Pontiella desulfatans: one gene and its partner. The protein of the gene in region 1 binds, or shares a complex with, the protein of each later gene. Links are inferred from orthologs where the notes say so. Each region holds a gene or a part of one and is shown in the gene's direction. Other genes may lie near its edges. The genes, in order: dinB and dnaN.

What was found.
Region 2: the proteins of dinB (region 1) and dnaN are in contact, whole or in part, in a solved structure (PDB 1OK7), measured with the Escherichia coli proteins. The link is inferred for Pontiella desulfatans from one-to-one orthologs.

What each region holds. Positions count from the first base shown.
Region 1 is NZ_CAAHFG010000003.1:1,102,781-1,118,541, reverse strand. What follows is about bases 1-2,968. They hold dinB (DNA polymerase IV), read left to right. Parts: upstream 1-871; coding sequence 872-2,065; downstream 2,066-2,968. Other genes in these bases: metH (methionine synthase), read left to right, coding at 2,325-2,968; E9954_RS25105 (hypothetical protein), read right to left, coding at 1-772. In the rest of the region: more of metH, read left to right, coding at 2,969-6,023; E9954_RS25090 (bifunctional homocysteine S-methyltransferase/methylenetetrahydrofolate reductase), read left to right, coding at 6,051-7,883; E9954_RS25085 (HEAT repeat domain-containing protein), read left to right, coding at 7,969-8,400; E9954_RS25080 (hypothetical protein), read right to left, coding at 8,411-8,869; E9954_RS25075 (group II truncated hemoglobin), read left to right, coding at 9,012-9,431; E9954_RS25070 (YveK family protein), read right to left, coding at 9,432-10,064; E9954_RS25065 (ATP-binding protein), read right to left, coding at 10,077-11,651; gltX (glutamate--tRNA ligase), read right to left, coding at 11,694-13,001; hpt (hypoxanthine phosphoribosyltransferase), read left to right, coding at 13,148-13,687; E9954_RS25050 (DUF433 domain-containing protein), read left to right, coding at 13,760-13,984; E9954_RS25045 (DUF5615 family PIN-like protein), read left to right, coding at 13,981-14,316; E9954_RS25040 (lactonase family protein), read left to right, coding at 14,321-15,418; E9954_RS25035 (UvrD-helicase domain-containing protein), read left to right, coding at 15,567-15,761. UniProt on the Escherichia coli protein: Poorly processive, error-prone DNA polymerase involved in translesion repair and untargeted mutagenesis. Copies undamaged DNA at stalled replication forks, which arise in vivo from mismatched or misaligned primer ends.
Region 2 is NZ_CAAHFG010000004.1:413,811-429,535, reverse strand. Bases 7,127-10,058 are described here. They hold dnaN (DNA polymerase III subunit beta), read left to right. Parts: upstream 7,127-8,011; coding sequence 8,012-9,106; downstream 9,107-10,058. Other genes in these bases: amrS (AmmeMemoRadiSam system radical SAM enzyme), read right to left, coding at 9,595-10,058; E9954_RS27330 (hypothetical protein), read left to right, coding at 9,326-9,565; dnaA (chromosomal replication initiator protein DnaA), read left to right, coding at 7,127-7,666. Also shown: E9954_RS27375 (GspE/PulE family protein), read right to left, coding at 1-330; type II secretion system secretin GspD, read right to left, coding at 330-2,504; E9954_RS27365 (Minf_1886 family protein), read right to left, coding at 2,788-3,186; E9954_RS27360 (HIT family protein), read right to left, coding at 3,191-3,625; E9954_RS27355 (hypothetical protein), read right to left, coding at 3,833-4,939; E9954_RS27350 (hypothetical protein), read right to left, coding at 5,079-5,747; more of dnaA, read left to right, coding at 6,287-7,126; more of amrS, read right to left, coding at 10,059-10,566; E9954_RS27320 (YajD family HNH nuclease), read right to left, coding at 10,547-10,912; E9954_RS27315 (TIGR01777 family oxidoreductase), read right to left, coding at 10,909-11,757; E9954_RS27310 (tRNA uridine-5-carboxymethylaminomethyl modification enzyme MnmG/GidA), read left to right, coding at 11,966-13,867; E9954_RS27305 (NADH-quinone oxidoreductase subunit NuoE family protein), read left to right, coding at 14,257-14,787; NADH-quinone oxidoreductase subunit NuoF, read left to right, coding at 14,859-15,725. UniProt on the Escherichia coli protein: Confers DNA tethering and processivity to DNA polymerases and other proteins. Acts as a clamp, forming a ring around DNA (a reaction catalyzed by the clamp-loading complex) which diffuses in an ATP-independent manner freely and bidirectionally along dsDNA.

The sequences.
Region 1 (15,761 bases):
TCCATTGCTCGACCAGCTCCTCGTCCTTCACGATTTCTATGTTCCGCTTGTATTCTTCGAGCGACAGATGGGCAAAGCGCGACTCGTGAACCTCGCTGACCTTCTCGGAATAGCTATGGTGGTTGGGCGGCCCCAGCAGGATGCCGGTCTTGCGGCAACGGGCGACTCCCGGAAAACTGCCGGCGGGAGGTTCGGTTTCGACCTCCTCCTTTTCGTAGTAGTCGGCCATATGCTTCGATTTAACATGCTGGACCATCATCTCCTCGCGCTCTGCAACCGCCCGGCACTTCTTGCACTGGAACATCTCGAAATCCGGCGTGGCCTTGTTGCCCTCGATCTTGACGAGATACCCCTCCGAATCATGGATCAGCAGGCTGGCCAGATCCATCAGCGGATAGGCCCGGCGCGAGTGGTGGATTTGCCTCACCAACGAAGCGAGCCTCTTTTGCTCCGGAAGGAACGAGACCGTGATGGGTAGCTCCTTGAGCTGCTCACGCGGTTCGCGGCGACGCTCGGGACGCTCTTCGCGTTCGCGGCGCCCCTCGCCCTCGGGGCGGGGCCGGCGCGGGCGATCATCGCGGCGCTCATCCCGTCGGCCATCGCGGCGCGGCGGACGGCGATCATCGCGGCGCGGACGCTCGTCGGAATATTCCTTCTTGCTATAGTGGTTTTCGCCCGGGGGCTTGCGTGCCCACTGGGGCACAAAGTTGAGATCCAGGATCACATCGCGCGGATCCTTATGCTCTTCCTGTGCGTGTGTTTTCTCTTCCATAGGTCTGCACCATCGGTTTAGTTTATTGAAAAACAGTTTAGGGAAATCATTTCCAATGAAAAGCAATAACGACCGCCTGATTTGCCCTTCAGCCGAAACATGAACGAGCCACGCAAAACCTTTCTGCATGTCGACATGGATGCCTTCTTCGCATCCGTCGAACAACGCGACCACCCGGAGCTGCGCGGCAAGCCGGTGGTGGTCGGAGCACCGCCCGACCAGCGCGGCGTGGTGGCCGCCGCCTCCTACGAGGCCCGCAAATACGGCATCCATTCGGCCATGCCCTCCCGCACCGCCAAGCAAAAGTGCCCGCACGCCATCTTTGTTTCCCACAACATGGGAAACTATAAGGAAGCCTCCCGCCAGATCATGCGGATCTTCGAATCCTACACCCCCATCGTCCAGCCCCTCTCCATCGACGAAGCCTTCCTCGACGTCACCGGCGCCCGGCGCCTCTTCGGTGACGGGCCAACCATCGCCGAAAAAATACGGCGCGATATCCGCGAACAGACGCAGCTCACCGCCTCCGTCGGCGTGGCCCCCAACATGTTCCTCGCAAAAATCGCGTCCGACATGGATAAGCCGGACGGGCTGACCGTTGTCCCGTTCGAACAGGAGGCCATCGAGGCGTTCCTGGCCCCCCTGCCCATTGCCCGCATGTGGGGAGTGGGCAAGGTTACCCAGAAAAAACTGCTCTCCCTCGGCCTCAACACCATCGGCAAACTCCAGCAATGCGACCCCAAACAACTCGAAAGCGCCATCGGCTCCCGAGCCGCCAATGGGTTCATCCGCCTGGCGCACGGCATCGATGAGCGCGGCATCGTGGGCGAAGTGGATGAAAAAAGCATTTCCAACGAAATCACCTTCAAGGAGGATATTGCCGACCGTCCAACCATCGAGGCCACCTATAAACGCCTCATGGACAAGGTTGGAACCCGCTTGCGCAAGGCCGGCTTTTTTGCCACCACCGTCCACCTGAAGATCCGATGGAGCGATTTTTCCACCATCACCCGCCAAACCCGCTTCCCCGTCCCCTGCTCCGACGACACCAGCCTGCGTGAAGCCGGCATGCAGCTGCTGGAGGAACATCTCCGCCACCGGCCCGTCCGGTTGATCGGGTTTGGCGTCAGCGGCCTCACGGAAACCGAGGAACCCCAAACCCGGCAGCTCAACCTTTTCGAAACCCCCGACACCGCCCTGCAAAAAAAGAGAAGCCGATTAAGCCAAACCACCGATTCCGTCCGGGAAAAATATGGAAAAAACAGCCTGAAACGGGCCTCCGACCTGCCTTAAAAGAATTTAGTTAATATCTTGTCCACTATTCAGTCCATAAGTCGTTCCCTGTGCAAGAGACTTTACTGGTTTCTTCTTCCTAAGCGGCGCAAGGTTTATACCCCTCTACCTTGCGCCGCTTCCTTTTTGACCTCTCTTCCGGACGGAAAAACTGACGGCCGTCAGTTTTTCCGTCCGGAAGAGATTTGCCCGCACAATTAAATTGAAATATCCGGATAAACGGATATATACCCTTCAACCCTTTAAACCGGAGCAGGCCATGGCACATAAAAAATATTTGAACCCTTTCACCCATGAACACGGGCAGCTTTTCGCGGAACTGCTTCAAACACAGGTGCTCATGCTGGATGGGGCCATGGGCACCATGATCCAGAAGCACAAGCTGGAGGAAGCCGACTTCCGCGGAGACCGGTTTGCCGACCATCCATCCGACCTCAAGGGCAACAACGACCTGCTCACGCTGACCCAACCGCAGGTGATCGAGGATATCCACACCGAGTTTCTCGAAGCCGGGGCGGATATTGTTGAAACGAACACCTTCAGTTGCACCACCGTTTCCCAGGCCGACTATGGCTTGGAGTCGCTGGTGCGCGAGTTGAACATCGAGGGAGCAAAACTGGCGCGTAAGGCGGTGAACCGTGTGCTAGAAAAGGATCCATCGCGCACCTTGTTCGTGGCGGGTTCCATCGGGCCCACCAACCGTACCGCCTCCATTTCGCCGGATGTGAATGATCCGGGCTACCGCGCCGTCAGCTTCGATGATTTGGTTGCCGCCTACTCCGAACAGGCCGAGGCCCTCATTGAAGGCGGCGTCGATGTTTTGTTGGTCGAAACCGTATTCGACACGCTCAATGCCAAGGCCGCGCTTTATGCCATCGACGAAGTGTTCGAAAAGATCGGCCAGCGCCTGCCCGTCATGGTATCCGTCACGATCACCGACCAATCCGGCCGCACGCTCTCCGGCCAGACGCCGACCGCGTTCTGGTATTCGATCGAACATGCGCACCCGATTTCGGTCGGCATCAACTGCGCCCTCGGCGCGGAAGACATGCGCCCCTATATCGAAGAGCTGGGCGAGGTTGCCCCGTGCTACATCAGCATCTACGCCAACGCCGGCCTGCCCAACGCCTTCGGCGGCTACGACGACTCGCCGGCCGACATGGCCAAAATCTACGACGACTTTGCCCAACATGGGCTTGCCAACATTTGGGGCGGTTGCTGCGGCACCACCCCCGACCATATCCGCGCCATGGCCGAGGTCGTCAAAAAACACCCGCCGCGCGTTCCGCCCGAACCGGACGGCGCCCCGCGCTTCAGCGGACTGGAGCCGCTACGCATTACACCGGAAATGAACCTGTGCATGGTCGGCGAGCGCTCCAACATTACCGGCTCCCCCAAGTTTGCGCGGCTGATCCGCGAGGGTAATCTGGAAGAGGCGCTGCAGGTGGCCCGCCAGCAGGTCGAAACGGGCGCCAACCTGATTGATATCAACATGGACGAGGGCCTGATCGACTCCGTGGCGATGATGGTCAAGTTCCTCAACCTCGTGGCTTCCGAGCCCGACATCTGCCGCGTGCCGATCATGATCGATTCCTCCAAATGGGAAGTCATCGAGGCCGGGCTCAAATGCGTCCAGGGCAAGGGCATCGTCAACTCCATCAGCATGAAGGAGGGCGAGGACGCCTTCCGGGAGCATGCCAAAAAGATCCAGCGCTACGGTGCCGGCATGGTTGTGATGGCGTTCGATGAAAAAGGCCAGGCCGACACCACCGAGCGTCGGATTGAAATCTGCACCCGCGCCTACCGGATCCTCGTGGAGGAGCTGGGCATCGACCCGACCGACATTATTTTCGACCCGAACGTGTTCCCGATCGGCACCGGGATGGAGGAGCACCGCATCAACGCCACCTCCTTTTTCGAAGCCACCAAGATGATCCGCGAAACGCTGCCCCGTTGCTCGGTCAGCGGCGGCATCAGCAATGTTTCCTTCTCGTTCCGCGGCAACAACCGCGTCCGCGAAGCCATCCACGCCTCCTTCCTCTACCACGGCATGGAAGCCGGGCTCAACATGGCCATCGTCAACCCCGGCATGCTGGAGGTCTACGACGAAGTCGAACCCGGGCTGCTCAAGGCGGTTGAGGATGTTGTGCTGAACCGCGACGAAGACGCAACCGAACGCCTGATCGATTTTGCGGAACGCATCAAGGCCGAGGGCGGCGACACCAAGAAGGAAGCCGAAATCCAGGCATGGCGCGAAGGCTCGGTTGAGGAGCGTCTTTCGCACGCCTTGGTGAAAGGCATCGTCGACCACATCGATGCGGACGTCGAGGAGGCGCGGCAAAAATACGAACGCCCGCTGCACGTGATCGAGGGGCCGCTGATGGCCGGCATGGGCATTGTTGGCGACCTGTTTGGATCGGGCAAGATGTTCCTGCCGCAGGTGGTGAAGAGCGCGCGCGTCATGAAAAAGGCGGTGGCCTATCTCCTGCCCTACATGGATGCCGAAAAGGACGGCGGTGGATCGTCCAGCGCCGGCAAGGTGCTGATGGCCACGGTCAAGGGCGATGTCCACGACATCGGCAAAAACATTGTCGGCGTGGTGCTGGCCTGCAACAACTTCGAGGTGAAGGATATCGGCGTCATGGTTCCGTGGGATACGATTCTCAAGGAAGCCAAGGAATGGGGTGCGGATGTGATCGGCCTTTCCGGCCTGATCACGCCATCGCTCGACGAAATGGTTCACGTGGCCAAGGAGATGGAGCGCGAAGGACTGAAGATTCCGCTCCTGCTCGGCGGCGCCACCACCAGCAAGAAGCACACGGCGGTGAAGATTGCACCCGAATACAGCGGAACCGCCATGCATGTGCTCGATGCCTCCCGCGCCGTGACCGTGGTGCAATCGTTGCTGAGCGGCGACGAGAAGTTCCGCAGCGCCGTACGCTTTGAATACAACGCGATCCGGGAACAACATGAGGCATCGCAGGAAATCCGAGATTTCATGCCGCTGGACAAGGCGCGCGCCAATGCCTTTGATGCGGACTGGAAGGGCTATGTCCCGCCCAGCCCGGACTTCATAGGAACCCAGGCGGTTCAGGTTTCTGTGGAGGCGCTCGTGCCCTACATCGATTGGACTCCGTTCTTCTGGACCTGGGAGCTGGAAGGCAAATATCCCGCCGTGCTCGACCACCCCGAAGCGCAGTCGCTCTTCGATGATGCCCAGGCGATGCTCCGGCAAGCCATGGCCGAAAACTGGTTCGAACCACGCGGTGTGCACGCCTTTTTCCCGGCGGCCCGCGTCGGCGACAGCGTGGAGGTCTACACCGATGAATCGCGTACCGAAAAGCTGAACACCCTTCAATTCCTGCGCCAGCAGATGATCAAGAAGGATGGAACGCCCAACCGGTCGCTGGCCGACTTTGTTGCACCGAAAGAGGCGAGTTGCGCCGACTATATCGGCGCGTTCGCCGTGACCACCGGGCCCCGCGTAGTGGAAATCGCCGACGGCTACAAGGCCGACCACGACGACTACAACGCCATTCTTGTGCAGGCGCTGGGCGACCGGCTGGCCGAGGCGTTCGCGGAATACCTGCACGAAAAAGCGCGCCGTGACTGGGGTTTTGGGAAGGACGAAAACCTTTCGCCCAACGAAATGGTCAACGAAAAATACCAGGGCATCCGCCCGGCGGCCGGTTATCCCGCCTGCCCCGACCACTCCGAAAAGATCACGATCTTCGAACTGCTGAACGCAACGGAACAGACCGGCATCGAGCTGACCGAAAGCATGGCGATGAACCCGCCCAGCTCGGTGTCCGGCCTCTATTTCTCGCACCCCGACTCGCGTTACTTCCCGCTCGGCCGAATCAGCAAGGAGCAGGTGGAGGACTATGCCCAGCGCAAAGGATGGAGCATTGAAGTCGCGGAGAAATGGCTCTCACCCAACCTGGGATACAATGCGTGACGAAATATCCAACAACGAGAACAGACTATGAAAACAATCCTAGAACGCATGGCAGACCAACCCCTGATCTTCGACGGGGCGATGGGAACGATGATCTATTCGAAGGGCGTGTTCATCAATACGTGCTACGAACACCTTTGCATCACCAATCCCAAACTGGTTGGCGGCATCCATCAGGAATATGCCGATGCCGGGGCGGACGTGATCGAAACCAACTCGTTCGGCGCCAACCGCCTGAAACTGCAGGGGCACGGACTGGCCGACCAACTCGAAGACATCAACCGCGCATCCGTCCGGCTGGCCCGGGCAGCCGCGGGTGATGCCGCGTTGGTTGCGGGATCGGTCGGGCCGTTGCTGAAGTCGGGCCAGGTCTTCCTTGAAAGCCAAGCCGGCGAACTGGCGGAAATATTCCGCGAACAACTGGCCATTCTTGCGGACGAGGGCGTCGACTTTTTCATGCTCGAAACCTTTACGCATATCCAGGAAGCGCAGCTTGCGGCCAAGGTGGCCAAGACGCTGGGCATTCCCGTTTTTGTTTCCATGACGGTCGGCATTGAAGGAACAACCGAAAAAGGCCGCAAGGTCGAACAGCTGGTCCAAACGCTGGAAAACGACGGGAACGTGGACGGCATCGGGCTCAACTGCGGCGTGGGCCCTGCGGCGGCCTACAGCAATGCCGAGCGCGCCCTGCCACTGACCTCCAAGCCGATGGTGGTGATGGCCAACGCCGGCTACCCGCAAGAAGTGGACGGCCGGATGATCTACATGGCTTCCCCCGAATATTTCACGGAATATGCCAAACGCATGATCGAACTCGGCGTGCGCGGCGTCGGCGGATGCTGCGGCACCACCCCGGCCGATATCGCCACGGCGGCCAAGAGCATCAAATCCATGACCGGCGTAAAGCAGCATGTGGCCATTTCCAGCCATACCGACCAGGAAGCCCCGAAGGTGGACGTGGTTCCAATGGCGGAAAAATGCGGCTTTGCGGCCAAGCTGGCCCGCGGCGAAAAAGTCACCAGCGTAGAGATCACCCCGCCCCGCTCCATCGATCTCAAGCCGATGCTCGCCCAGTGCCAAACCTGCAAGGATGCCGGCATCGACGCCATCAACATTCCCGACGGCCCGCGCGCCAGCGCGCGCATTTCGCCAATGGTTGCGGCGCTGTTCGTCGAGCGCGAAGTGGGCATTGAAACCGTGCTGCACTACTGCTGCCGCGACCGCAACCTGATCGGCATGCAGTCCGACCTGCTCGGCGGCTATGCCGGCGGCCTGAGGAATTATCTCATCATCACCGGCGATCCGCCCAAGCTCGGCGACTATCCGGATTCCACACCCGTATTCGACGTGGATGCCGTCGGCCTGACGCAGGTCGTCAACAACCTGAACCACGGCGTGGATGTTGGAGGCAACCCGATCAATCCGCCGACCGGCATCCTGATCGGCGTGGGCGCCAACCCGTGCGCGGTCGAACCGGAGCGCGAGTTGCAGCATTACATGAACAAGATTCATGCCGGGGCGGAATATTCCATCACCCAGCCGATCTTCGATCCGGAAGCCCTGCTGCGCTTCATGGATGCGGCGGCGGCCCGCGGCGGAACCATTCCGGTGGTCGCCGGCGTCTGGCCGCTGGTATCGCTGCGCAATGCCGAATTCCTCGCCAACGAAGTTCCGGGCGTTGAAATTCCGGATGCCATTCTTGAACGGATGAGCCATGCCAAAACCAAGGAAGACGGCCGCAAGCTCGGCATCGAGATCGCCCGCGAGATCTGCGAGGCGATTGCCGACCGCGTTGCCGGCTACCAGGTCAGCGCCCCGTTCGGCATTGTGGATCTTGCGCTGCAGGTGCTGGAAAATTGACAACCGCAGGATTGACTCGCATTCGCTCGATAATCCATTAGGTTGATTGGCGAGCGAATGCGAGTTAAGCAAAGGAGAACCTGCGATGAAAAGCCCTATGCTTCCCTCCGACCACCAAGCAGCTCGGAAACGCGCTTTGGAGCTGGGTAGAAGCGGGAGTCCTGAAGCCTTGAACGAGCTGAGAGTCTTACTTTCTACCCCCTCGAACGACGTTCAGCGGCTGGCGGCCTCGGCCATTGGGAAGCTTGCCGAATTCGGAGTGGACGCAAAGCGGGCCGTGGCCGCCCTTGCGCCTTTGGCAAAAGAAGCACGGCATCCGCAAACGCAGCAGTATGCCATCCGGGCGCTGGTGAAGTTTGGCGCCCGAGCCGCCGGTTATCAGCGGCGCTGGAACCTAAAACGGAAGATGGCCGATTTCCTCATCGAAGCCACGGCGGAAGAACTTGGACTCGAACTCGCCACACGCAATGCCAAGGATTTCCGGCAGGCTATGACGGTTGTGCCCTACGAACTATAGCGCCCGCAACCTACTGTTTTTTCGCGGTGATCCAGAAGGTTTTGTTGCGCACGGTGGCTTCGGCATCGATTTGGAAGCAGATCTGATCGATGATGGATATGATGGAGTCGTGCTGCGTGTTGATGCTGATCTTGAGATCCTTTTCGACACTGCGGGAACATACGATGGCCGCGTCGGAAAGCAGCGTCAGCATGTTGAATGCTTCATAGGCCGGCAAATCATGAATGCGCAGGGGGGCACGTTCCTGGCTGAGGCTCTCAATGAATTTGTCGTCCGCGGATTGGTCGAGTTCCAGCCGATACGTCTTTTCGCCCATTTTGAAGCTGGCCCCGTTTGTCAGCACGGTGACCTCGGAACTCGCACCCGTTTCGGAATCGACCAGTTTCGCGGACGGAAGGGCTGCCATGGCAACCGATGCGGAACAAAGCGCGACAATCCCTAACCCAAAAACCTTCTGCATCTTAGCCATGAAATTCTCCTGATTGTTTAATCGAGGATCACAAGATGCCGCCCAATGCGCTCCAGCACAAGGAGGGAGATACATTTTTTACTCGAAGGGCTGGCCTTCCAAAAGCCGGACCGGTATATAGTACCATTTTAGTGAGGTTTAAATGTCCGACAATTTGGAAAATCTGCATGCCCAATACCGCGAAGGCGACACCCAGTTCCGCATGGCCGGGGGAATTGAGGGAATCACGAAACTGGCCAACGACTTCTACGATGTGATGGAATCGCTTCCGGAGGCGCGGAAGATCCTATTCATGCACCCGACAGACCTGACGATGTCGCGCGAAAAGCTGGCGGTGTTCCTCTGCGGCTACCTGGACGGCCCCGACCGGTATGCGGAAAAATACGGACCGATGCAACTGGCGCCGGCCCACGCCCATCTCGCCATTGGCACCGCGGAAAAGGAAGCCTGGTTGCTCTGCATGGAAAAGGCGCTGGCCCTGCAGGACTATCCCCGCGAGTTCCAGGAGTTCCTGCTCAAGCGCCTTTCCGTTCCCGCCGATCGTTGCCGCAACCGGCCCTAGTCAGCGGGGAACCGGCGGCGGTTTCTTATTCAGGCCGGCCAGCAACAGGATCAGCCCGACGATGCCCATGCCCAGCGCGAACGCAACGGAAAGCAGGGTGTTCAAGAACAGGTTGGGGCTGACGGGCCGGCGGTTGGGTTCGGCGATGTCGATGAGCTCAACCGAATCCATCTTGGCTTGCGCCCTCTTGGCGTCGCGATAGGTTGCCACCATTTCATTCGCAATATCGGCGGCCTCATCCGGATTGTCGCGCCTGACGCTGATCTCAACGATCGGTGAGTTGCGACGGTTTGATATGTTGATGCTATTCCGCAGAATCTTGCAAGCCACGGAACGAGGCAGTTTCTCCCGGTCGCGCCCCCATTCAGACTGCAGATCGAGGCGTTTGATCACCTCATGGAGAATCGGCTTGGATTCGAGGATCGCCATCTCTGTTTGAATCAACGCCGAGGCCGAGAGTCCGCAATGTTCGCAAGGATTCGGGCACCCCGCCCCTCCCAGGGCCCGCACGGAAACCACCGCCGTTGATTGATAGATGTTCGGAAGCATCAAGGTATATACGGTGCTCGCCAGGATCACAACGGGAACCATCGAAATCAGGATGATCCCCAAAACCATCAACGCTTTTTTCATCGTTCCCCCGACTTAATCCGATTGAGACCCCAGAGATTGGAAGACCGCGTTGGACAGCTCCGCAACATTGATGGGCTTGGTGATATAGCCATCCATGCCGCCTTCCAAACAACGTTCGCGGTCGCCACTGAGGGCGTGGGCGGTCATTGCGATGATGGGTAGTCGGGGCAACGCCTCCGCCACCTCCTTTTCCCGGATGGCCTTGGTAGTTTCGAGTCCGTCCATCTTGGGCATCTGCACATCCATCAGCACCAGGTCGAAATGGCGGTTCGCCAAAAGTTCGATGGCATCGGCACCATCCTTCGAAGCCTCCGCAATACACCCCATCTTATGCAGCGTGCGCACGGCAACGGTTTGATTCACGAGATTGTCCTCCACCACCAACACCCGGACATCCCGATCCATGGCCTGGATTTCCATACGGGTTGACAAAAGTATGTCCTGGGTGGCGCTCACTTCGTCCTCGCACGGCTTGGGTGTGCCGGTCTTCACGAAGTCGAATGCGGTCTGGACACTTGTCCCACTCTGCAGATCAACCGGGATTTCGAACCAGAAAACGGAACCTTCGCCAGCGGCACTTTCAGCCCCGATCTCGCCGCCCATGATTTCCACCAGCTGCTTGCAGATCGTCAGCCCCAGGCCGGTTCCTCCATATTTGCGGGAGGTCGAGGCATCCTGCTGATGGAATGCGCCAAAGATATGGGCCAAATGCCCGGGATCGATGCCAATGCCCGTGTCCCTGACTTCGAACCGGATATGGACGTGGCCATCATGGCGGTCGGAAAGCAATACAGCCAATGCCACCTCACCCTCTTCGGTGAACTTGATGGCGTTGCCGACGAGGTTGGTGAGGATCTGCCGGAGGCGGCTCACATCGCCGCATAACCGGGCAGGCACCTCCGGGTCCACACGCACGTCGAAGCCGATCCCTTTGCGTTGCGCTTGCAGACTCAGCATGGCCCGCAGATCGCCCAGCACAACCTTCAGATCGAAATCGAGTATTTCGATCTCCATGTGCCCCGCCTCGATCTTTGAGAAATCCAGGATATCGTTCACGATGGCCAACAATGATTTGCCGCTGCGGTGCACCGTGGCGGCCAGGTCTTGCTGGTCTTCCGTGAGCCCCGAATCCAGCAGCAGGTTGGTGACCCCGATGATGCCGTTCATGGGGGTTCGGATTTCATGGCTCATGTTGGCGAGGAATTCGCTTTTGGCAATGTTGGCCGCCTGGGCCTCGACCGCCAGTTCATTGGCACGCCGGATGGCCTCCTGCAGTTGTTCGTTGGCCTCCTCGAGTTTTTCGCGCGCCTCCTCGGTATCCTCGTTCACGCTCACCAGCATGGCGATGTTGGCATCGCGGTCGCGCAACCGTTCCTCGCGGGCGGCCTCGGCCATCACGCGTCGCTCCAGCTCGCGCTCGAGATCTACGGACTGCCGTTGCATCCGCCGCTTGAGCCGCCGGTTCCAGACCAGCACCCAAACCAACACAAGGAGCACCAGCAGTTGCATCGCCATGACGAACGGCCATGCCTTGACCAGGTCGACCGCCGCAAGCGTTGTGAAACATGATGTGGATATGAGCTGCATTTTTCCAAGCCTGAAGGGAGACTCTTGCCTCCGCTTGGAAAACTATGCCAAAAACAATTGAACCGTGCGATCAATTCTTTTCAGCACACGCTCGCGCCCCAGCACATCCAGCATGGGGAACAAGTCCGGCCCGGACTGGATGCCGGAAACCGCAATGCGCGCCGGCGCCATCACCGCTCCGAAACCGAGGCCGGACGCTTCGACAAAATCGTGCAACGCTTGGTCGGTCGAGGCTTCGTCGAAGACTTCCAGGGCAGCCAGGAGCTCCTTCAGCTGGGCCAGGATGTCGGCCACGCCGTCCTTCTGGATTTTCTTCTTCACGGCCTTCTCGTCGTATGCATAGTCATCGGTGAAGAAATAGCCCACCATCGGCGCAAGGTCGGCCACGGTCTTGACGCGCTCGCGGACCAGCCCGAACACACGCTGGGCATATTCGGGTTCCGCCTCGATCCCCGCCTTCTCCAGCTCGGCGAATGCCATGGAATCGAACTCCTCCTCCGGAAGCTTCAGCATGTATTCGCCGTTCATCCATGTCAGCTTCTTCAGGTCGACCTGGGCGGCGGACGACTGGCAGCGCTCCAGCGTGAAGGCCTCGACCATCTCGTCGCGGCTCATCACTTCGCGGTCGTCGCCGGGCGACCAGCCCAGCAGGGCGAGATAGTTGAAGAGCGCATCGCCGAGGAATCCCTTTTCGCGGAAATCGCCGACGAACGCGTCGCCGTCGCGCTTGGAGTAGGGCTTGCCCTGCGCGTTGACGATCATCGGAAGGTGGGCAAAGTTCGGGACTTCGGCGCCGAGGGCCTTATAGAGCGCAATATGGCGGAAGGTGTTTTCCACATGGTCGTCGCCGCGGATCACGTGGGTGACCCCCTGTTCGATGTCGTCGAGCACGTTGGCCAAATGGAACACCGGCGTCCCGTTGGAGCGGACGATGACGAAATCCTGCATGTTTTCCGCCGCCTTCGAAAGCGTACCTTTGATGCCGTCCTCGAACGTGCTGTCGGTTCCGGGCATCTTGAAGATGATGCATTCGCCCTGTCCGGTTCCGCCCTTGTCCTCCTTGTAGGCCATGCCCTTGGAGAGGAGCATTTCCGCCGCTTCGAGGTGCGCCTCCATGCGGGTGCTCTGGTAGAGCGGTTCCCCGTCGACATCCAGCTTCAACCACTCCATGGCCTCGAGCAGGGTTTGGATGGCCTCGGGGGTCGAGCGCTCGCGGTCCGTATCTTCCACGCGCAGAAGGAATTCCCCACCCATGTGGCGGGCGAACAACCAGTTGTAGATCGCGGCACGCATGTTGCCGATGTGGACATGGCCCGTAGGGCTCGGTGCAAAACGTGTACGTACTTTCATTTCAAATCTCCAGTGAACGTGATCCGTGGCGATTGAGGCGAGATTCAATTCACGCGTCACGGATCAATCGTCACTCTTTCGTTGCCCAAATCCAAAACGTTGGGCATGCTTACTACCAAATTTTGGAAGAACTGCGGAGACTACCCATGAGAGCGCACGATGTAAAAGAAATCCTGATCGATAAACAAACCATTGCCCGGCGGGTGGACTCCCTGGTGGACGAAATCATTGCAACCGACCAACCCGACCACCTGGTGGTGGTGGGCATCCTGAAGGGCAGTTTCATGTTTTTCGCCGATTTGATGCGTAGTTTCTACCGCCACAACGCCCATCCCCACATCGATTTCATGACGCTTTCGAGCTATGGCGCGGGCACCGTCTCCTCCGGCACCGTCCAAATCATCCACGACATCCGCGAAAACCTGACCGATGCCAACGTCCTGCTCGTCGACGACATCCTCGATAGCGGCCGCACCCTGGCCTTCACCAAGAAACTGATGATTGAACGCGGCGCGAAAACCGTGCATTCCTGCGTCCTGCTCGACAAAAAGGCCAACCGCGCCGTGGAGTTCGAGGCCGACTTCAAGGGCTTTGAAATCGACGACCTTTTCGTGGTCGGCTACGGCCTCGACTACGACAACCTCTACCGCGAACTCCCCCACATCGCCAAAGTAAATTTCCAATAGTATTCACCGCCCATACTTGCGGAACCGCCGTTTATACGTGTACTGTGCATGCAACTCTCGAAGGAGATTTCAATGACATATCTGAACGAACGCATTACGGTCGATTCCAACCAGTGCGGAGGTCGTCCGTGTATCCGCGGCATGCGCATCCGGGTTACCGATGTACTAGACCTCTTTTCTGCGGGATTGGATGCCAAGCAACTTCTTGAGGAAATGCCGGATCTTGAAGAAGCCGATCTCCAGGCATGCCTCCAATACGCATCCAAACTGATCGACCACCCCATCATCGCGGCATGACGGTCTGGCTCGATGCCCAACTCTCGCCAAGGCTCGCTCCTTGGATTGAGGAAACGTTAGCCATCCCAACCAAGGCCGTACGCGACCTCGGCCTGCGCGACGCAGATGACTTCGAAATATTCCAAGCCGCCCGTGAAGCGAACGTGATTGTTTTGACCAAGGATGCCGACTTCCCCCATCTTTTATCTCAACACGGCACACCACCCCAGGTCATTTGGCTGACCTGCGGGAACACAACAAACCTTAACCTTCAGCGGATTCTATCCACAACACTCCACCCTGCGCTTGAAATGCTGGCCTCGGGGGAATCCATCATCGAAATAAAAGGATAAGCAAATGAAAACCGTACTGTTCACCCAACTCACCCTCGCAAGCACCGCACTCCTCATGACCGCGTGTGCCAGCACTTCGCGCGTCTACTTCGGAACCCAAAAAAGCAAAGGCATCTACTTCGCCGACTTCGATGCCCAGACCGGGGAACTCTCCACCCCGGCACTCGCGGCCGAAACCAAGGGCTGCGGCTTCATCGCCATCCACCCAAACAAGGAACTCCTCTACTCCACCGGAACCACCGCCTTTAAAATCAACACCGACGGATCGCTGACGGAACTCAACACCCAAACAACCGAGGGCGGCGGTGCCTGCCACGTCAGCCTCGATAAAACCGGCCAATGCGTCATGACCGCCCATTACGGCGGCGGCGCCGTGGCCTCCTACCAAATCCAGGACGACGGCTCGCTCTCCGCGCCAAAATCCTTCTTCAAACACGAAGGTTCCGGCACGCACCCCAAACGCCAGAAAAAGGCCTATGCCCACTCCGTCTTCGTCAACCCGGCCAACACCCACGCCTATGCGGCCGACCTCGGCATCGACAAAATCATGATCTACCAGCTCGATCCCAAGGCCGGCACCCTCTCCGCAGCCGGATTCGCGGAAGTCCCCGGTGGAAGCATGGGGCCGCGCCACATGAAGTGGAACCAGGACGGCTCCCTGCTCTACCTCCTCAACGAGCTCGACCTAAGCGTCTCCATTTTCAAGGCGGCCGAAAACGGTCAACTCGAGTTCGTTAAAACCGCTTCCACTCTCCCGGAAGGGGGCGATAAATCCGAGATGACCTGCGCTGAAATCCGCATTCATCCCAACGGCCGGTTCATCTATGCCTCCAACCGCGACCTCACCGAACAAGGCCGCGACTCCATCAGCGTCTTCACCCGCTTCGAGGATGGTTTCGAACGACTGGAAACCACACCTGCGCAGGTGTGGATCCCCCGCAACTTCAACATCGACCCCACCGGGAAATGGATGCTCGTCGGCGGCATGAAATCGCACAACATCGCCCTCTTCGAGGTCGATCAAAAAACCGGCAGGCTCACCTTCACGGAAAAAAAAGTCCCCTTCGAAGGCGGCCCCATCTGCATCGAATTCCTCGATTAACCTCCGAAACCAGCCAACCGCTCCCTGCCCCCTTCCGCCCCAAAGGTATATCATCCAGCACCCACGATCGTGGGTGCTGGATGATATACCTTGAGGATCGGGGGGCTTTCGGCTTCCGGCGGTCGGCGGCTCCCTTTATAGTGCTTGCATGAACATCGTCTACAATGCATCCGCCGGCACGGGCAAGACCTACCAGGTTACCGGGCTCTATGAAAAACTGGTCCTGGACGAGGCGATCGACCCGCGCAAGATCCTGCTGATGACCTTCACCGACAACGCAGCGGCCGAGCTGCGGATGCGGGTTGCGCACCGGCTGCTGCGCGCACGGCGGGAGGCGGAGGAA
Region 2 (15,725 bases), on another replicon or contig:
CGACCAGTCGGAGGGGTCGTCGGTGATGGCGGAGATGGCCTCTTCGACCATTTGGAAGAGCACGCGGTGCTCGATCATGAACGGAAACGGCAGGTTTTCGTCGAGGAAAAGGTGGTCGGCCGGTTTTTCGTGGGGACTGGCGGGCAGATCGTATTGCTCGGAGAGCGCCTTGAGGAGTTCGGCGGGCTGGATGGCCCCGTCCTCCACGAGGATCCGGCCAAGCTTGGGCAGTCCCCCACCCTCGTTCTGCTTGCGCAGGGCGGCCTCGACGGCATCGCGGTTGACGCACCCGTTCGCGACGAGGATATCGCCTATGGGACGGTAGGCCATCAGTTCGCCTCCTCGGGCGCTTCTTCCTGAAGATCGTAGAGTGTTCGGATGTCGGCGCTGGTTTTGTTCAGGCCGCCGAGCACCTTGCGGCGGAAGTCGCGCGTGAGCAGGTCGGTTTCATCGCGCGAATCAACGACATAGGGGGTCATGATCATCAGGATTTCGGTGCCCTCCTTCGTGACCGAGGTGCGGCCGAAGAGAAAACCGATGAAGGGGATATCCATCAGGAATGGAATGCCGACGCGTTCTTCGCGGTCGCCGCGTTCGATCAAGCCGCCGAGGATGATGGTCTGGCCATCGTCGACCTGGAGGTTGGAGCGGATTTCGCGGGTGCGGAAGACGGGGGCGTCGTTATCGGTGGAAATGGTGTTTTCGACGACGCGGCGTACGGTTTGCTCCAGGTTGAGGGTAACCATTTGGTCGTCGTCGATGTGCGGGGTTACGGTGAGGGTGATCTTGGCGTCGCGGTAGTCGTATGAAAAGTTTTCCTTGCCCGCGTCGGTGACGCTGCTCTGCTGGATGGGCACTTCGGAGCCAAAGGAAACCTCGGCTTCCATGCCATCGCGCGTGAGTACGGTCGGGGAGGAGAGCACCTGCAGGCGGTCTTCGTCCTTGGCGGCCTGGATGAGCGCCCACTTTTCGTCGTTCGATTTGACGAAATAGGTGAAGCCGTTGGCGGCCTCGGTCAGCGGGGTGGTTCCGGCGGCGAGCGCGCCGAGCTCGAGACCGCTCATCTGGGCGCCGGCGTGCGCCGGGTTGCCCCCGCCCTGCACGGCCCATTCGACGCCGAAGTCCATGCCGTCGTCGAGCACCACCTCGACCATGGCGGTTTCGATGAGGACCTGGCGGCGGGATTTATCGAGTTCCTTGATGGTTTTCTCGATTTCGCGGTGCATTTCGGCGGGTGCGTTGATGATGAGGGTGTTGGTATCCTTGTCGGAATGGATGATGACTTCTTCATCCATCGAGGATGCGATTCCATCCATTCCGCCATTCCCGCCTCCGGAGGTTTGGTTCGGGGAGGGGGCGGCCGGCTTGGCGGCCTGGTTTTTCGGGGAACCTTTGGAATCCGCGCTGGGCGCCGCAGACTTGCCCCCGCCGTTTGCGCCGGCACCGGCCTTGGCAATCTTGGTGGCGGTTTTTCCGCGCTCGCGTTCGCGCAGCTGGGATTGTTTGTACAGGTCGGAATAGAGGTTGGAGAGGGTTTTTCCAATGACATCGGCTTCAATGACCTGCATGCGGTAGACCTTGGTGACGCGCTCGTTGAGGTTGTCGGTTTCATCGAGGAACTTCACCCATTTCTCCACTTCCTGCTCGATACCGGATGCAATGTTCTGCGCGACGACGGCGTTGCGGCGGGCCACGGCGAAAAAGCGGATGGGCTGGCCGTTGCTGCCGATCTGGCGGTAGAACACATTGCCCAGTTCAGTCGCCACGTCTTCGGCATCGGCGTTCTTCAACACATAGTGCGACATGACCGACGGCGGAACATCCACCATGGCGATGAGTTCCTCGACCTGGCGCAGGAACGCCTTGGTTCCGATCACGATGATGGTCTGCGTGCCGCCCATGGCGAATACGCGCTGGGGCTTGCCGCCAATGGTTCCAAGGAATTGCTGCGCCTGCGCGCCGCTGATGCTTTTGAGCTGTATGACGCCGATGACGGGCTGGCCGTCGGCCAGGTCGGATCCGGCACTTCCGGTGATGACCGGGCGGATATCGGACGGGGCGAACACCCAGACGCGGCCGCGCTGGATGCGCTGGACGCCGGCGGTGTCGAGAATGGCATCGAAGAGTTCGAGCTTGTTTTCGCGGTTCCACGAGGTGACATCGCCGGCGCGGATGCTGACCTCCTGGGTGACGTTGACGGAGGGGGAAATGATGAATTCCATGCCGAGATCGCGGGAAAGCACCTCGATGCAGTCCTTGAGGGTGACGTTTTCCCAATTGATGGCCACCTCGGATTTGGAGGCATCGCGCGTGACGCCGGTTTGGACGGGGGGGATGGAGGTGGAGGAATCGCGCCTGCTGGTGATGGCCGTTCCCGGTGGAACGTTTTCAGCTGAAACCGCCTGGGTTTGGTTTGTCTCCTCCTGGGCCACCGCGCCCGGGAGGTTGAGCGAAAACATGGATGCAATCAAAAGCCAGCTGACCGGCTTGCCGGGTGTGTTCATTCCCCTACCTCGTATGTGTTGGTCTTTATTATAAAATCATAGGATATACGCCCATGTGACGCTTTGCTGAAAGGGATTTCAGACAGGTCGGGCCACAATAATGCGCCTACGAGCCAGGAGGGAGATGAAAGGGGCATGCCTGAAGCAGGGAATCCGGCAGGTTACATGGACCTGAAGAGGGATCTTTGATCCCCCCTGGCCTTTCAGTAGCCGAAGACGGAAACCGAGGTATTGAAGGAATACTTTTCAGACAACATGCCGCCGGGTTGGGCGGCATGAACGCCTAATCGGCGGAAACCGGGCATGCCGATGGCTTTTTGGGGCGGAAGGGCTGGATGAACGCTTCGTGGAAATCGTAGCCCTCCATGAAATCCTCGATGGAGTCCTCTTCTGTCTTCCCCAGCAACCCTTCGTTCACCAGGTTGAAGACGATATGGCCAAAGTCGACGCATTCATTGATTCCCCACTCGGAAAGCACCCGCTTGGTTACGGGACCGTATTCCTGGAGGGCGTATTCGCGCATGCCCTCGAGCAGTTCACCGCCGCTTACGTGGCGGGGCTTTTCGAGTTTGCGCACGGTGTGGTCGAGCCCTTCGCGCACAAACACATAGGCCTGGGCCTGGTAGCGGTCGTCCTTCAGGAGGATCGGGGCGAGTAAATCGTCTAGGCTTGGATTGTTCATGGTTCTAAAGTTGTTCCCGCAATTGATCGGCCAATTTGGCCATTTCATCGAAATCATCGTATCTTTTTGGATTCCAGTTCCAGTGGTGCCCGTCCTCTTCGAAACGCGGTATGACGTGCACGTGGATATGTTCAACTTCCTGTCCAGCCGCCCTTCCGTTGTTTTGCATGATATTGACCCCTTGTGCACCGAATGCGTTCATTTGTGCCTTCGCGATTTTCTTAGCCGTGAGAAAAAGCTTGGCCAAAACCTCATCCGGCGTTTCGGTTACCGGATCATGGTGTTGCTTGGGAATCACAAGGGCATGTCCTTTTACAATGGGGCCAATATCCATGAACGCGAGCACATCCGCGTCCTCAAAGACGATGGTGGATGGGATTTCCTTTTCAACGATTTTGCAGAAAATGCAATCACTCATGGTTCGGCTCCAATTCTTCAATTCCGGCGGGTGTGTATACCTCGGGCTTTTGGTTTTTCAAGTATAAATAGCGGGCAGCGAGTCCTGTAATGAACAAGGCGCATATAATCAGGATATAGCGCTGTTCTTCATTCGTTAGCCAGAAACTGGCCTGCAATGGACTGGGGGGTTTTTCCGCCATGCAGTGAATGTAGCAAAACAGAACCGCTTTTGCAGAAAAAACGGATTCTACTTCAAAACGCCGAAGGTGGGACCGTCCGTGGTGCAGGTTCCGGGTTCTATCTTCATTTGCGGGATTAGTTTTTCGGGGATTTCCTGCGTTTTGAAGATGGGAAGCAAGGGGCGCCCCCCCTCCCCTTTTGGATATTCGACTCCATCCTGCTCAATCAGCAGGTGGCAAAAGAAAAAGCCGCCGGGACGCTCACCAACCAATACTTCCATTTCGGTCGGTTTGCCCTTGGTCAGGTGGAACCAGTCGCCTATTCGCACATTTTGGCCGGACATTTTCCATTTTTTATCGCGGTCGTCATTGCTCGTCCAACCGGTGATGCCCATGCTCGGCCAGTTGGCGTCTATGACCAAGCGATTCTTGACGCGAACCATAAGAACATCGTCGGCAATACCCCAAAACCGGTAGCGCCCGGTTTCGGGAGCGGCTATTACCCCTTTATAGTAGGCCACCCATTGTTTGGGCTGAACGACATCCTGCACGGCATACGCCTTGGGAGCTTCTTCGGCCTTCATCTTAGGCAACATGAAGGTGGTCGCGAATTTTTTCTTTGGGGCCTTGAAATATTTTTTTTCGAACCGGCTGATGTTCCAGGAACCATCGAAATTACGCAGCACTTCCTTGTAGTAGTTTTCGTCCATTTTGGCTGGTTTTCCATCGGGGTCCATCTTCAGGTCGAAGAAGGTGCCTTCGAATTCGTTACCAGTGCCTTTATTGGCGCCGAACAGGTCGATTTCGAGTCCGAAGCCCAAGCCACCGAGCCCGCCGCCCCCATCCATATACCCCATTCCCCCCTTAACACCGGACACTTCCGGCATTTTGATGTCCATCGACTTTATTTCTTTTTTGACGACAATGGTTTTACGGAGTTTGGGTTTCTGCACCTTCTTCTTCTTTACATTCACGGGAACAGTGAGCTTCTTGAGTTGCATTTTGGGCCGTTTTACTTTTTGCGCCTCGAAGGTTTGCTCATCCTTCACAATGACCTGAACGGCTACGAACGACAGTGCAACGACCAGCAAAACCGCATGGATTGCCAAACTGACAAGCGCAGCGCTCGATTTTGCATGTTTCCCGAAATACCCCGGTTTCCCCTTATTACCCATAGCTATATCTCCACATATAATGGAAACACAGGTTCTGTAACCTGTCTTTTATATTCACCGCATGGATTGGTATAAAATCGGCATTAACAAAAAAGCCGCACTATGGAAATGCGGCTTCATTGTTCCTTCGGGGGTTACCCTAGATTGAAGGTGGTGGCGGAGTTCGCGGAACTTTCACCGTATCCGGCAGAGGTGGCTCTTGATTTGGATTTCCTTCGCCGGGTGTGGGCGGAATGCCGGGACGGGGCGGAATGCCGGCGCCACCGCGTCGACCATGTTTCCGATACTGGTTTCGGGCGGCATCCATGAACTGCTTGTATTTTTCCTTTCCAAGGATCCTCTCCATGGCCATCCGGTTTCTGGTCAGGATTTTCATCGTCTCCGCCTGGGAGTCCGAAACGGCATCGATGGCGGCATAGATTTCTTCTTCGGAAGCGCCGGCTTTCTCAAGGTCTGAAAGGTTTTTGCGCACCAGGTCGGCTTTGACCTGGGCTACGGACAAATCTTCTTTTAGTTTTTTCTGAACTTCAAGAATGCGGGTTTTCTGTTCTTCATTGATTCCAATTTCTTGAAGGGTTTTTTCCATCAGCTGAAGCCGGCGTTCCTGCCGTTCGGCTTTTTCTTCGGGGGATATCTCACGATAGCGCTCCAGATGGCCATACTCACCTTCACCCTTACGGCCTCCTTGTTCGCCCCTCATCCATTCCGAGCGCTGGCGATCGCCCTGCTCTTTCCGAAATTCATTGGTTTGTGCCATCGCGGGGATGGCGAGACCGCATGCGGCAAGAATTGATAGTGTGCTTTTCATAGGTTATCTCCCGAACTTGTCGTTCGGCCTGTATAACGAAAGGTATCAGCCAGCTATTGCCTACAAAAGCCCAATCTTTTTCAGACGGGCCGCCAACCTGCGCCGGCGCGTCTACATTCCGTCCACCGCATCCACGGTCGAGACGCCAATTTCGATGGCGAACCCCAGCAGGATTACCACTTCAACCAGGCTATTCATGGCTTTGGGGCCAATCTTCAACGCTAAACGAGTCCTGTTAATTGAATCATTTGGGCACAACCTGCTCAAATTCCTTGTGTTACAACAGTTCTATTCCCCAACAGTACATTTTTGTTTTAACATTTCCTAAACATGGACACGCCTATCTTGTGTCTGTTCCTGTGTATGCAACTACATTTAGTGGTATTGAAAAAATATGCCTCAATGAATCTCTAATGCCTTGAGGATGCAAACCGCTTTAACTACCTTTCAACATCGCATTATGGAATGGGAACTTACTGGCTGTTAATAACTTGTCAATAAGTACAGGAGACCTGTTAAGGGGACAGAATTTAGGGAACATGGACAAGAATATCTGCAATATTTGGGAAGAGGCTTGCAAACAGCTCAAAGGGATTCTCTCCGGTGATATTTATGACCGATGGATCGCTGTGATCCAGTGCATGGAAATCAAAGGCGAGCGCATGCGTCTGGCGGTTGCCAACGATTTCTACAAGGATTGGCTGGAGGAAAACTATTTCCCCATGATCCGAAAAGCCGTGATGGTCGTGAGTGGGAAAGAGATGGAAATCTCGCTGGAAGTGGACTCCAGTTGTTTCGATTCCGTTAAACCGGAACCGGAGCCGGAAGCTCCGTCGCCGATTTCGCTTCCGACGCTCGGTTTTGGGAACAAGAAACCGAGTCATAACCTTAATCCCAACTATACATTTGAATCCTATGTGGTTGGAGCGGCGAACCAGTTTGCCCATGCTGCGGCCATGGCGGCGGCCAATTCGCCTTCGCGCACCTACAACCCGCTTTTCATCTATGGCGGTGTCGGATTGGGAAAAACCCACCTGATGCAGGCGATCGGAAACCATATCGCAACCAAAAAACCGCGGGCAAAGATTTGCTACACCACATGCGAAACCTTCCTGAACGAATACATCGATGCGCTTCAGAACAATAACGTGGCAGCGTTCAGGAAGAAATACCGCAAAATCGACATGCTGATGATCGACGACATCCAGTTTCTCGATGGAAAAGCGCGTATACAGGAGGAATTCTTCCACACGTTCAACACACTTTTTGAAAGCCATAAGCAAATTGTCCTGACTTCCGACCGCACACCAAGCGAAATGGCAGGATTGGCACCCCGCCTCATTTCCCGTTTCGAATGGGGGTTGGTTACGGAACTCGGCAAGCCCGATGTGGAAACCCGAACGGCAATCCTTCGCAAGAAAGCCGAACTACTCAACCTTAACATCGGCCATGATTTGCTGGATTACCTAGCGGAACGTGTTTCTTCAAATATCCGCAGTCTGGAAGGCGCTTTGATCCGCGTCGCCACATTCATGTCGCTTACCAACCAGCAAGTGGACGTTCAAAAGGTGGAAGAACTATTGCACGATCTCCTCGATAAGGAATCCCAGGCCGCGATCAGCGTCGATGTTATCCAGCGCACCGTTGCCGAGCACTTCGACCTGCGCCAGTCCGACCTGACCGGAAAGAGACGCTCGAGGGATATTGCCTGGCCGCGGCAGATTGCCATGCATCTTTCCAGAACCATGACCACGCAGTCGTTCCCTGTGATTGGCGAGCAGTTCAGCCGTAACCATGCAACCATCCTTTATGCACATGAACAGGTCTCTGAAAAGGCCAAGGCCGATCGTGGATTGCAACAAACGATCTCTATTCTCAAGGATAAGGTGAGCAAGAATTGTGTGAAAGCGGTTCAGTAGAGTTGGATGGCATTTGATTTTCAAATGGGAACCGTCTCGACTGGGACGGTTTTTTTCTTATGCAAAGGTATTCATTTTGACAGAGGGCGCGGACTCCCCCTACGCTTACGGCCTGTTAATGAATCCTTGATAACCTGTGGAGTTTCTGATGATGGAATTAACAACTCGGGGTTGTGAACAGACACCTGTTTTTATGCCCAGCTTATTAACAGGGTTGTTGATTTTTTCAAACTTTTACGGGTGACGGGGTTACGGTAAATCGGTAGGTTTTTGAACGGTTATCCACAACTAATACTAATAGTGAATTTATAAATAGAGTATATCTATATAACAGGAGGCTTGTTAATGAAGTTCAGCATCGAGAAGGATCAAATTCTGGAAGCGTTGCAAAAGGTGCAGTCGATCGTTGGCCAACGAACCACGCTACCGATTCTTTCGAATGTCCTGCTCGAAGCGGGCAACGGGAAGCTGACGCTCACAACAACCGATATGGAGGTCAGTGTTAGAACCAGTATCGAGGCTGACATCGATGAGGATGGAGCAACAACCCTTCCGGCCCGTCGGTTCTTCAGTATTTGCCGAGACTTGCCCAGCCATCAGGTTGACATCGGCGTGAGCAATGAAGATGTGGCCACGATCATCTCCGGTTCCTACACATGCAAACTCGAAGGGCTTTCCCGGGATGATTTTCCGCCTATGCCCACATTCGAAGAGAGTTTCTCCTATACGCTCGTTCAAGGCACGCTGAAGGATATCCTTCAGAAAACATCCTACGCGGCCTCTACGGACGAATCCCGGGCGATTTTGAATGGTTCCCTGATGGCATTCCGGGACAACAAGCTCACAACCGTATGCACGGATGGTAGGCGCCTTGCTCTTGTGGAGCAGGAAATCGACATGCCAGACGATGCAGAAGTTGATATTGTGGTGCCCACCAAGACCGTTAATGAGTTAATCAAAACACTCGGCGATGAAGGTGAAGCCATCATCAAGACCTCCGCAACGCAGGTGGCCTTCGAATTCGGAAATATTTTTATTATTTCGAAGCTGATCGACGGAACCTACCCGAATTATCGCCAGGTTATTCCTTCCCAATGCGAAGAGCGGATTGCCATTGATCGCGAAATGCTGCTGAGCGCCGTTCGTCGTGTCTCGCTCATGCTTGATGACCAGGCTGCCTCGGTGAAGGTTCAAATTACTGAAAACCGCATGGAACTTTTGACTTCCTCTCCGGAAATCGGTGAATCGCGTGAAGCGGTTCCTGTGAAATATTCTGGAAAGGATATCACGATTGCATTTAACCCGGCCTTCCTGATGGCGCCGCTGAAGCATCTTGATAGCGATGAAATCTTCCTGGAACTCTCGGACGAACTCAGCCCCGGCGTGATTAAGACGAATGTCCCGTTCCTTTACGTGATCATGCCGATCCGCGTGAGTTAACGCGTGGAAAACCGAATGGTGGGATGGTGGTTGGGAAGCTTGCCAGTTAACCAGCAGTCCACTTATCCAGTGGTTTGGGGAAAATGGTTGCCGAACAAGGACTCGAACCTTGACTAAGCGAGTCAGAGTCGCTTGTGCTGCCAATTACACCATTCGGCAATGAATGAGGGCAGAAAGTATCCATTTCCCCTTGTTGGATCAAGCAGGTTTATCAAAAAAATGTCTAAGGCTAACCAGAAGAAAATCATTCGTCTGCTAGGTGTAGGGTTCGATGCCGAGGATGGGCATGTTCGGATCACAAAAGGGGAAAAATATGATGTTTTTATGGGATCCGATGAAAGTCATGCGTATATTCAGCAACTTATCCGAAAAATAGAGGATGAACTGGATAAGCGTGGAATGTCGCTGGATGATGTTTCACCCGATGAATTCGGTGAATTCGTTAAGTCGGTCAAATGAGTTTTAATTGAGTGAATAGGCAAGGGAGTTCACCAAACTCCATGTATGCCTGTTTTGCAATCAGGGCATTCTCCATTCACTAGCCCGTTTTTTACTATTCGGTAACCATACCGTTCAATAAGGCATACGCCGCAGCCCGGACACCGGGTGGACTCCCCTTCCCCATCATGCATGTTTCCGACGTATACAAATTGCAGGCCAGTTCCAAGGGCAATTTCCCTGGCACGAATAATGGTTTCCATCGGGGTTGGAGGAAGGTGACGCAATTGGTTTTGCGGAAAGAATCGTGAAAAATGAAGTGGGGTTTCAATCCCTAGGTTTTCGGCAATCCAAGCGCATAGCTGTTTCGTTTCCTCTTCAGAGTCGTTTAGGGTTGGAATGAGTAGATTGGTGATTTCCAGGAACACGCCGGAATCTTGCATGATTTTCAGTGCATTGAGTACCGGCTTTAACCGGGCATCGCAAATCTCTTCGTAGAAGCGATTCGAAAATGACTTTAAGTCAACATTGGCAGCATCAATATATCCGCATAACTTCCGTAATGGGTCGGGATTGATGTAGGCAGCCGTGACCAGTACGTTTTTAATTCCCGCGTCGGCCGCCTCTTTACAGCAATCCAGGGTGTATTCATAAGATACGAGCGGTTCTGCATAGGTGTAGGCTATCGACGGACACACTTTGTGAACCGCAAGCTTAACGATTTCCCCGGGCGATGTCGTATTGGGCGAAGTTGGATTGGATTGGGAAATCTGCCAGTTCTGGCATTGCTTGCAATGGAGGTTGCATCCGGCGGTTCCAATGGAAAGAATCGGTGAACCTGGAAGAAAGTGATATAGCGGTTTTTTTTCAACAGGGTCGATGTTCATTGAGCAGGGGCGACTGTAGGTTACACTACTAATTAATCCGTCAATATTTGTCCGAACCTGACAGTCTCCGGTTTCGCCATGTTCGAGTTCGCACCCTTTTGGGCAGATCCCGCATCTAATCTTTGCTGTCTTCATCCTTTCCACTGGTTGGAAACAGGGCATCCAACCCCTCAAAAGCACTGAATCCCCCACCCTTGAAAGCTTCTTCGGTTCCATTGCCGAAACCCTTCATCTTATGCTTTTCATGCTCATGGTCGTGGCAATATACACAAAGCAGTTCCCAGTTGGATCCATCAGGGGGATTGTTTTGATGATTGTGATCTTTGTGGTGGACGGTGAGTTCTTTCAGTTTCAGACCTTCGAATTCGCGGGCACAGCTGCCGCAGATATGTGGAAACATTTTTAGCGCCTTGGCGCGATACCCCTTTTCTTTTTCCGAAATTTGTTTATGGATTCTATCCAGTGCATCATTTTGTTTCATCTCAATATATCCTCTAAAGCTTCCCTCAAATCCTCATGTTTGTACTTAAAACCAGCCTCCATTAGTTTTTTTGGTATTACTTTGGTGCTGGAAAGCAATAGCGCTTCCGCCATTTCTCCGAACATAATCTTTGCAGCAAATGCAGGCAACGGCATTATGGTTGGCCTATGAAGTACATGGCCCAAGGTTTTCGTGAATTCATGATTTGTTATTGGTTTGGGCGAAACTAAATTAATGGCACCTACTGATTCATCGTCGTTAATTAGAAAGGTTATCGCTTCAACCAGATCATGTAGGCTGATCCAACTCATGAATTGTTTACCGTTTCCAATAATTCCCCCCGCACCAATTTTAAATGGAGGAAGCATTTTGGATAGTGCTCCACCCTTTTCGCTTAGGACAATTCCCGTTCTTATGTTGACGGTTCTAATTCCGGCTTTCCTTGCAGGAAGACTCACCGCCTCCCATTTCCGGCATACTTCTGCAAGAAATCCCGTTCCAGCTGAACTACATTCATCGAGTATTTCATTTCCTCTTTCGCCGTAATATCCGATGGCCGATGCGGTAATGAAAACACGAGGTTTATGTGGGCTTTCGGCTATTTGTTGAGAGAGTAAGGTGGTTCCAGCAACCCTACTCTCTTCAATGCGCTTCTTCTTTTCAGTAGTCCACCGTCCCTTGGCTATGCTCTCACCCGCAAGATGGATTACTGCGTCTATATCGTTGAAATCCATATCCTTTGTAAAATCTCTTCCCAACGCTTTAACTTCATGTCCTTTTTCGTGCAGCGAGCGCATCAATTGGGTTCCGATTAATCCATGCGAGCCAGACAATAGAATTTTCATTGGCAGTCCTTCCTTAATTAGTGTTTCCCCGTATCAATATACTCAACTTACGCCTGATCTCGCAACTTGAACAGCGCTTACAGCATATATCTACATTCATAGAACGCTCGTTTTAAAGGTGATCCGTTATTTTGTCCAAAAGCTATCGTTGACCATTCTATTGCTGAGTGCAACTATCCACGACCCGATAAGTATAAATGGTGTAATTATGTATAAGACTTTATATGATGTTATTGTTGTTGGTGGTGGTCATGCAGGCTATGAGGCTGCTTTGGCTTCGGCAAGAATGGGTGTTAATACACTATTGATAACACTAAACAAAAAACTTATTGGAAGATTACCTTGTAATCCAGCAGTGGGCGGAATTGCGAAATCACATTTAGTTTCTGAATTGGATGCGCTCGGTGGTGAATTAGGTCGTAATTCTGACTATACGGGGATTCAATACCGTATGTTAAACACGCGCAAGGGGCCGGCAGTTCAATCTAACCGCATCCAGTGCGACAAAGACCTTTTTCCTGTACGAATTCAAGCGGTGCTTGGGATGCAGAAGCATCTCGACATACATGATGATATTGTCACGGAAATCCGAACAAAAGGATCAAAAATATGTGGTGTGACGACTAGAGGAAGTGGAGACATCGATGCTAGTGCTGTTGTAATCTGTACCGGAACATTTCTTCGTGGACGTGTCCTTATTGGTATGAAAAGTATTAACGAAGGTCGGATGGGTGAGGAATCGGCTGAGGAATTAAGCACATCATTTGATCGGTTCGGTTTTGAATTGGGTAGATTGAAGACGGGAACGCCACCTCGGATACATAGGGATTCTGTCGATTATTCCAAGATGGAGATACAGCCAGGCGATAACCCTCCCCCTTTCTTTTCTAGAATGGCACGTAAAGAGTGGAAAATGTTCCACGTGGAACACCAGAAGGAAAGTTCCATTGGGATGAATGCTATGTTCCACGTGGAACAACCTGGAATGCACCCGTGGATGCCTGGTACAGACCAGATCCCTTGTTGGCTAACCCATACAAATGAAAATACCCATCAGATCATTGCTGAAAACCTAAAAAAAAGTGCGATGTATGGTGGGTTGGTTGAAGGAACCGGAGTCCGATACTGCCCATCTATTGAAGATAAGATTGTGAAGTTCTCCGGTAGAGATTCCCATCATGTCTTTGTTGAACCTGAAGGCCGGAACAATATCCGCCTCTATCCAAATGGAACCTCCAATAGTCTTCCTGAGGATGTTCAAGGGCAAATGATCCATTCCATCCATGGTTTAGAGAATGCCGAAATTATTCGCCCTGGCTATGCGATAGAGTATGACTACTCAAATCCAACCCAGCTTTTCCATACACTGGAAACTAAACTCGTCGAAAATCTTTTCTTTGCCGGTCAATTGAATGGAACAACAGGATATGAGGAAGCTGCGGCTCAGGGGTTTGTTGCTGGTGCTAACGCTGCAATAAAGGTTCTTGGAGGCGGCCCTTTCACATTGAGTCGTAGTGAAAGCTATATTGGTGTCCTGATAGATGATTTAGTCACTAAAGGAACAGATGAACCCTATAGAATGTTTACCTCTCGCTCGGAGCATCGATTGACGTTACGTCAGGATAATGTCTATTATCGGCTATTTGAAAAGACAAAGAAGCTGGGTATTGTCGATATTTCTGAAATTGAGGAAATATCAGATCAAGGCAAACAAATTCAGGCGGAATGCGATCGACTAGAGACCATATATTTTGATGGGAAATCGCTAGGACAAATGCTTCGCCAACCAAACTTTTCCTATAAGGATTTACCGCATAATGTTTCATCTCTTAGCGACGAGGTGATAAAGCAAGTTGAAATTGAGGTGAAATATGCTGGATACATTAAACGCGAAAAAGAGCGTATTGATGCAGCCAGGAGGAAGGAAGACCAGCATATACCATCAGATTTTGACTATGATAATGTTAAAAGCCTACGCTACGAAGCCAGAGAAAAACTTAAAAATATACGCCCGGAAAACTTGGGCCAGGCCTCTAGAATTTCTGGCGTCAATCCATCTGATGTTTCAATTCTTATGATGTTTATCAAACGTGAAACCGGTCAAAACTAACAAAGTTAGTTCATGAGTTTCAGTCTATTATTGCTTTAAGGTTTCGGACACCTCTGCGGTACATATTATATGTTTTCTTCATATCAGCAGCTTAAGTACACCTTATTACAATGGAATAAAATCAACATAATAAACACTTAATGCATCTGAAATGAATTTATGTGGTTTTTGAATTGGTTGTGTATAACCACGTAAAATATTACAAAAAACATCACCTTAAGCATATATATGCGGCTCCGCTTTGAGACCTACCCCCTAATCACAATCAATATTTTGTATAAATATATCGATAAAAATAGAGAGTAGTTGAATCTTCGGGTTTTTTAAGTATTTTGGAGAGTGGACTTTCCGTATGTAGCACTTGAGAACCCTAGCAATGGAGACGTAGTATGCTGAATGAAGCTAAATCCGTAAGCTGTTCCTGTGGAATGGAATCCAGTGATGAAAATCTGTTTAAGAAGCTTGATGAGATTCTTGAGGAGTATAAATATAAGGATGGGGGATTGATCCCGGTTTTGCAGATTGCGCAAGGCCTGTTCGGTTTTCTTCCTGAGGATGTGCTTCGCCATATTGCGAAGAAAATGGACAAACCATATAGCGAAGTCGCGGGCGTGGTCGGTTTCTATTCCTTTTTCTCGACCCAGCCGCGAGGGGACAATGTCATAAGAGTCTGTCTTGGAACGGCATGTTATGTCAGAGGAGGAAAACAAGTCCTCGATTCAATCAAAAAGGAACTTAGTATCGATGTAGGGGAAACAACCGAGGATAAAGCTTTTTCACTGGAAGTAGCCCGGTGTTTCGGTGCATGTGGCTTAGCCCCGGCAATCATGATCAATGACGATGTTCACCAGCGCGTGAAGCCAGCACGAATTAAACAGATTCTTGCTCCCTATTATGAAACGCAAATGGAGGAGGCCTAACCATGTATGAAAAAATAGAATCAGCGCAAGCGTTGGATAAATTGCAGAATCTTGAAATTCAAAAACTTGGATTGCGTGCAGATCACTCATTATCGAAATCGCACGACGACTCAACACGGGAGATTCTTGTCTGTGTCGGGGGAGGGTGCCTGGCTTCAGGTGCGCTCGAAATTTGCAAGGCATTCAAAAATTACATTGAAGAAAATGAACTCTCTCATAAGGCGACCTTGGTAGAAACCGGGTGCATGGGGCCATGTGCAGCAGGACCGGTTGCGAAAATCATGCCGGATAATGTTTTTTACCAAGGCATAACGGTTGAAGACGCGAAAACAATTGTTAAAGAGCATATTATGAAGGGCAACGTGGTTTCGCACCTGTTGCATAAGGATGCTGCAAGCGGAAAGCCGGTTGCGGATGTTGATGAAATCGAGTACTTCAAGCGCCAAAAAAAGCTGGTGCTTCGTAATTGTGGAAATATTGATCCTCTTAAAATTAACGAATACATAGCGGCTAAAGGATATAAGGCACTTGCCAAAGCGATCACCTCGATGTCATCGGAAGATGTAGTAAATAGTATTCTCGAATCGGGACTTCGCGGGCGGGGTGGGGGAGGTTTTCCAACCGGCCTGAAATGGAAATTCACCCGGGAAGCGGAATCGGACACTAAGAGCGTGGTATGCAACGCGGACGAGGGGGATCCCGGCGCATTCATGGATCGTAGTGTGCTAGAAGGCGATCCCCATAGCGTAATCGAAGGTATGGCAATCGCCGGTTATGCGGTTGGTGCCCAACGGGGTTATGTCTATTGCCGTGCCGAATACCCGGTTGCAATTGAACGTTTGCAGAAGGCCATAAACCAGGCCCGCCAAACGGGATTGCTAGGGGAAAATATCCTAGGTTCAGGTTTCAGTTTCGATCTTGAAATCCGCATGGGTTCG